One region of the Pseudoalteromonas sp. J2K-J599 genome, then DNA from elsewhere that is predicted to be linked to it. Evidence: predicted binding sites of a transcription regulator. Region 1 holds the regulator's gene; the other holds the start of a gene.
The links. Region 1 encodes LexA, which represses DNA repair genes until DNA is damaged. Its sites were predicted from a motif close to TACTGTATNNNNATACAGTA; they were not measured.
Positions count from the first base shown of each region.

Region 2: AC5NT5_RS05010 (YebG family protein) is a predicted target of LexA. The motif match lies at 1,534-1,553, and genes of this name have one in related genera.

Region 1 covers NZ_CM200271.1:3,558,687-3,562,111, forward strand. The annotation lists gene coxB (cytochrome c oxidase subunit II) at 1-921, opposite strand, end outside; gene lexA (transcriptional repressor LexA) at 1,405-2,022, opposite strand; gene AC5NT5_RS16135 (PaaI family thioesterase) at 2,190-2,630, shown strand; gene AC5NT5_RS16140 (hypothetical protein) at 2,631-3,011, opposite strand; gene AC5NT5_RS16145 (hypothetical protein) at 3,325-3,425, shown strand, end outside.
Region 2 covers NZ_CM200271.1:1,099,047-1,102,471, reverse strand. The annotation lists gene dsbB (disulfide bond formation protein DsbB) at 148-666, shown strand; gene AC5NT5_RS05020 (DUF6170 family protein) at 668-970, shown strand; gene AC5NT5_RS05015 (ComEA family DNA-binding protein) at 995-1,291, opposite strand; gene AC5NT5_RS05010 (YebG family protein) at 1,606-1,923, shown strand; gene putP (sodium/proline symporter PutP) at 2,197-3,425, opposite strand, start outside.

The DNA of each region.
Region 1 (3,425 bases):
AAGTGCAGGAAATACACCCGGTAACCCCATGCCTGTAGGTTGATGACATGCAGCACAATTAGCCATATATACTTGTTCGCCTAAAGTCATTAACTCTTTTTTTGGGAGGGTTTTATCAAGTAATGCGGCATCTGCTAATGCTGCTTTTTGTTTAGCCTGCTTTGCATCTGCAAGCCATGTTTTAAAATCAGCTTCAGATTTAGCGACCACCACAACGGGCATAAAGCCATGGTCTTTACCACACAACTCAGCACATTGGCCTCGGTAAGTACCTTCTTCGTTTATGTTCGTCCATGTTTCATTTATAAAGCCGGGGTTCGCATCTTTTTTAACTGCAAAATCAGGTACCCACCAAGAGTGAATAACATCATCAGAAGTCATTAAAAATCGTACTTTTTGATTTATTGGCAGTACAAGAGGCTTATCAACCTCAAGTAAGTAGTTAGGGTTTTTATCTGCAAGATTCGCGATTTCATCTTGCGGGGTAGATAAAATAGAGTAGAACTCTACATCTTCGCCCATATATTCATAATGCCATTTCCATTGCGAACCCGTAATTTTAATAGTGAGATCAGCTTTGCTGGCATCTTCCATTGCAATTAAGGTTTTAGTGGCTGGTACTGCCATAGCAATTAAAATAACAAACGGAATTGCAGTCCAAAGTATTTCTACTTTAGTGCTTTCGTGAAATTGGGCAGGTACAGCCCCTTTAGATTTACGGTGATGAATAAGTGCCCAAAACATAATTGCGAACACTATCACCCCAATCACACAACATATTATAAATATGGTCATGTGCAGCTGATATACATTATTGCTTATATCGGTTACGCCTTTGCGCATATTGTATTGGCTGTTAGCCAAAACTGGGTGCGAAAAAACACATAATATAAGCCACAAGGTAGAGGTCAGTTTACCCATGTGACGGCTCCTTTGATGCTATTGCGAATGCAAAGCGAAGAGGCATACGGCTTAAACGCCAATTCGTTATTTTTATTTTTTTAGCCAATCTCATTTAATATTGATTGGTTTTGCTGCGCCAACAACGAGTTTGTGTATATTGTGTGTTCTCAAAACTAAAAAGCTGTGAGTTATTATTAGCTCAGCACATTAACAACTAGCTAAAAAACGAACAAGAAGCAAGTTTTAGTATAAAAAACAATCAGGTGATATTGAATAATTAATAAAAAATCGGTAATCAACTGGGCAACAGAAAGTTCAAAATATGAGCAAAACAAAGGGGTTTAACGCATTCGGAGGGGGAAAATATAAGTGCAAAAAAGTTTACAGCTTAAATAGTCAGTGGGCTGTTTACGCCCTATTTTTAGTGCGAATTTAAAACAGAAAATGCGTACTAATTAGTACGCATTTATAAAACTGCTTGTTTAAAAGCTATTTTTAAAGTCACATCCAATCAGCGTTTCTTATAACGCCAACGGCTAAGCCTTCAATATTAAAAGACTCATTCTCAAGATCTACTTCAATAGAGTCAAAATCGTCGTTTTCAGCATGAAGTAATACTTTACGACCCGCTTTCTCAAGACGTTTTACAGTTACGTCTTCGTCTAGGCGGGCAACAACAACTTGTCCGTTTTCAGCGGTTTGAGTACGATGTACAGCAAGTAAATCACCATCCATAATACCAATATCTTTCATGCTCATACCGTTAACGCGTAGTAAAAAATCTGCAGCCGGTTTAAACATTAATGGATCGATTTTGCAGTGACTTTCAACGTGCTCTTGCGCCAAAATAGGTGAACCAGCAGCAACACGCCCTATAAGCGGTAAACCTAATTGTTCTGGCTCTTCTTCTTCAATTAATTGAATACCACGGCTTGCACCTGGTTTCATTTTAATTGCGCCTTTTTTAGCAAGTGCTTTTAAATGTTCTTCAGCAGCATTGGCACTTTTAAAACCTAATGTTTGCGCTATTTCAGCACGTGTAGGAGGCATACCAGTGTCTTTAATAAAAACTTTAATTAGTTCGAGTATTTGAGCTTGGCGGTTCGTTAATGGTCGCATACAACTGGTTTTCCATACAGTACATTTAACTGTGAGTATATACAGTTAAATAAAAATCGCAAATTTAAATTAAGCCTTAAAATAGCTAAAGTAATTTCACTTGTGTACATTTTAGGGATATAACTAAAGCTGGGTTTATAAATGATTAAAAATGCAAAGGAGACATTATGAGTATTTGGTACCAGCCCATCACCTTAGAGCTGTGCAAGCAGTTAGAGCAAGGCGTTAATGGCCAAGGAACATTAATGAAAACTATGGGGATAGAAGTCACAGAAATTGGCGATGATTATTTGGTTGCCACAATGCCGGCAATTCCTGAGCATCATAACCCAATGGGGATGGTTCACGGCGGTGCTAACGTTGTACTTGCCGAAACAGTTGCCAGCTATGCCGCTAACTTTGTTGTTGATTTTACTAAATTTTACTGTGTAGGGCAGGAGATTAGCGCAAGTCATTTAAAAGCATCTCGCAACGGCACTTTAACAGCAACGGCAAGAGCATTTCATATAGGTAAACGTAGTTCAGTGTGGGAAATAAAAATTACAAATAGCCGCAATGAGCTGTGCTGCGTATCAAAAATGACCGCAGCAGTCGTAGAGCGAAGATAGTTACTTTTCGATTGGGTAAATAGTAATTTCCATACCCGCACCAATCGCAGATATACGCAATAATGTATCTGCATCTAAGGCTTGATTAAAGCACTTAGGAGAAGTCCCTGATTCAAAACCAATATCAAACGTTCTACGTGAACAGCTTAACCATTGCTTTAGCGCGTTACGCGAACACGATTCAATAAGCTCACATATATGGTTTATGGCTTTATCAGGTGTGCTCACCTCACCTGTAGCTTCAATACGCGCTAGTTGACGGTATTCGTCTTTGTCATAATGTAAAATCGTCGCGACTTTTTTCAAGTCCGCCACTAGCAAACTAATATCTTGCTTTGATTCAAGCTCAAGATCTACATTTAAAAATTGAATTTCCGACATCGTTTCGTATTTATCCTCTAATAATTTCATTGCAAACTTTAACGCAGTTTTACCGTTATACCAAATCAACTATGCTCTATTAACCACTTTATATGGATATTTCGCAGCTTTTAAGTATTTTTTAGCATTTAAAGCTAGCTGGGTATCAAACATCTAGCTCAATTAAACAAATAAGTCATGTTAGGAATTTAAGTGTAATCTTTTTTATTTTTAAATGATTACAGTAAGCTATAGTTTAAACTGCGACAAAATGTCGCAGTAACTTATCCTATTAATGTAATAAACTAGCCTCTAAAAATAATAAGACTAAAACATGAATAAAAAAATATTTAAGCATGCTCGCAAGTTACATAAATGGTTAGGTTATTTATTAGCACTACAAATTTTAGCATGGTTACTAGGTGGTTTAATTAT
Region 2 (3,425 bases), 1.3 Mb from region 1:
GCGTCATTTAACCTTTGCTAAGGCTGTATTGATTTGTCACTAATTTCATCTTATAAAAAGTGACTTCGGTAGCTTTTTTTTCCTTTTTGTTGCTGCATACTTTATCCTACGTCATAATCTAACGTCCTATTAAAACGCGGAATTTTTATGAACTGGCTTGCACAATTACCTACCCAACGAACCCCGTGGCTTTTATTTACAGCTATCGTTTTTTTACTTGAAGTTACCGCTCTTTTCTTTCAATACAAAATGGGGTTAGCGCCTTGCATAATGTGTATATATCAACGCACTGCAGTATTGGGGTTATTAGGCGCAGGGATTGTAGGCTCAAGTAAACCACAAAGTAAAACTGTGCGTATGATAGCGTATGTTATTTGGGGAATATCGAGTGTTTGGGGATACTTAATTGCTCGCGAACATATTGATATGCAGACCACCACAGACCCTTTTGCATTTAGCTGCGAGTTTGAACCAAATTTCCCATCATTTATGCCACTACATGAATGGATACCTAGCTTTTTTCAAGCTACCGGGGATTGTGGAAATATAGATTGGCAGTTTGTTGGCATGAGCATGCCTGCTTGGATGGAAGTGATATTTGGGATTTTCTCACTAACGCTATTTATTATAATTATTGCCCGTTTATCAATTAAAAAGTCGATTTGATATGTTTACATTTTTTTCAAGCCAATTAGACCAGCTTAAGCATTTAAAAGTACGCCAGCGTCAAGACGTAATTGCGCTTGCATTAAGTCAGCTATCGCCAACTGATAAAGTTCTATTGCGTATTATAAAGTTGCTATTACTTAGCCCACTATTTTTAATATTCACTGTATTTAAAGGTTGGATATTAATACCATTTTTGATACTTGGCGGATTGTGCTATCCACTATTAACTACACCTATTGAAATTAACTTTGCTAAAAAGCACTTAAGCGATGCGCTAAAACAATTTAATCAGGGCGCCTAGCACCCTGATTACTTTTTAGAAATATTAAAGTGAAAGTTTCCCCTCTAATTTAGCTAAAAGTTTTTTGCCAATCCCTTTAACTTGCGATAAATCACTAACGCTTTTAAATTCGCCATTTTCTTCACGATAATCCACAATTGCCTGCGCTTTTTTCTTACCTATACCAGGTAACTTAGCAAGCATCTCTGCATCAGCATTATTTATACTAATTGTCTCAGCTTGAGGCATTTGCTTAGTTACTTCTGATAATTGTGCATACGCGGTAGTCGCGGGTAGTAAACATAATAAACTTATGATGAGTAAATTTTTTAACGTTTTCATTAAACTTGCCCTTATTCTTCTTTTCTTAATTTTGAGTATTGCTCAGGAAATCAATAAATAAGGAACTGTAAAGTTCATCACTTAAAGTGTACCTAAACGCATTATCACTATGATCCGAAATCCTGAAAATGCAGCTGGTACAACAAAGTGATTGCTTAACTAAAGTAAAGTTACCGTTTTTTGTCAAATTTAAGACACCTAAAAATTAATACTTCGCGCTTGCAAATTTACTTACAAACCATTACTGTACATAAAAACAGTAATCTAATGGTTTTTTAAAAACCACGGTGCCAAGCAATTTTGCAGGAGAAATCATGGCTGTTGTTGTTAAATATGTTGTAGAACGAAACGGAGTCGAGCGTATGACGTTTACTACCAAAAAAGAAGCGGATGCTTATGACAAGATGCTCGATATAGCAGAATCACTTGAGCTGATGCTAGAAAAGGTAGACGTACCGCTTAGTGAGCAACAAATTGAATCACTTGCTTTAGAAATAGCGAAAAGCAAAGATGATTTTATGACCATATTAAAAGGTGGCAAAGATCCAGCTGTTACCAAAGCGCCAGCAAAAAGTAAAAAGTCAGATAACGTTGCATCAATTGAAGATAACAACGATAAAAAAGTAAGTTAATTCATAGAATGCTCCCTCCTCGGACGGGACAAACTAAATAAAAAAGGGAGCAACTAAGTTGCTCCCTTTTTTATTATACCAATTCGCTTAATTAAGTGATCTCTTTGAGGGTGGAAAAACGTGTTGATAGCTAGGCAAAAATTCGATATTTAGTTGTTCTAAATGAGAATTTTTTAACGCCGGTAGCAACACGTTTAGCCCCGCAAAATGATTAAGTATTATTGCGGATTGGTATTAATTACTACTCATTTTAAAATAAATAGTAATTGCTAATTAAAGCTCTTTTTCTACTTCATCAAATAAAGCAGTGATGTTTTGCTCAGGCTCTTTTGTTACTAAGCTAACAACAACAATTGCAATACTCGCTAAAATAAAGCCCGGTACTATTTCGTACATAAAGCTACTTAAGCTTTCACCATTGATAGTAAATGGTCCATATATCCAAATTAGCACAGTAAATGCGCCTACTAACATACCAGCTAACGCACCAGCAAAGTTCATGCGTTTCCAATAAAGGCTAAACAATACAAGTGGTCCAAACGCAGCACCAAAGCCAGCCCACGCATTACTTACTAGGTCTAAAATAGAGCTATCTCTGTCGTAAGCTAAATAAATAGCGAACATAGCAACTACGGCAACACTTATACGGCCAACAGCAACTAGCTCTTTATCACTGGCATCTTTACGTAAGAATGTTTTATAGAAATCTTCTGTTAATGAACTTGAACTAACCAATAATTGAGATGAGATAGTACTCATAATCGCAGCCAAAATTGCAGCAAGTAAAAAGCCAGCAATAAGTGGGTGGAACAGCAACTCAGAAAGAATTAAGAAAATTGTTTCAGGGTCTTCAACTACAATGTTGTTCTCATAAGTATAAGCTGCACCAAATATACCAGTACCAACAGCACCAATGGCAGCAACAATCATCCATGTCATACCAATACGGCGTGCTTTAGGCATATCTTTAACACTACGTACCGACATAAAACGAACAATGATATGTGGTTGGCCAAAATAACCTAAACCCCAAGCCATTGCAGAAATAATACCTAATGCAGAACCTGCACCAATCCAGTTAAGCATATCTGGATTTACGCTATGTAAAGTTGATTCTAAAGGTTGTTCAAGCAAAGAGTATGCAACCGTTGGTACTAGAATAAGTGCAATGAACATAATACAACCTTGCACAAAGTCAGTTAAGCTTACAGCTAAAAAACCACCAAACAAGGTATATAAAACAACTACGCCCGTTGTAATGTATAAACCCATTTCATAAGTTAAACCAAATGAGCTTTCAAACAATTTACCACCAGCGACAACACCAGATGAAGTATAAAGAGTAAAGAAAACAATAATTACCACAGCTGATACAACACGTAATAGGTTGGATTTATCATTGAAGCGATTTGAAAAGTAGTCTGGGATGGTTATAGAGTCATTTGCTTTTTCAGTGTAAACACGTAATCTCGGTGCAACTAACAGATAATTTAACCAAGCAC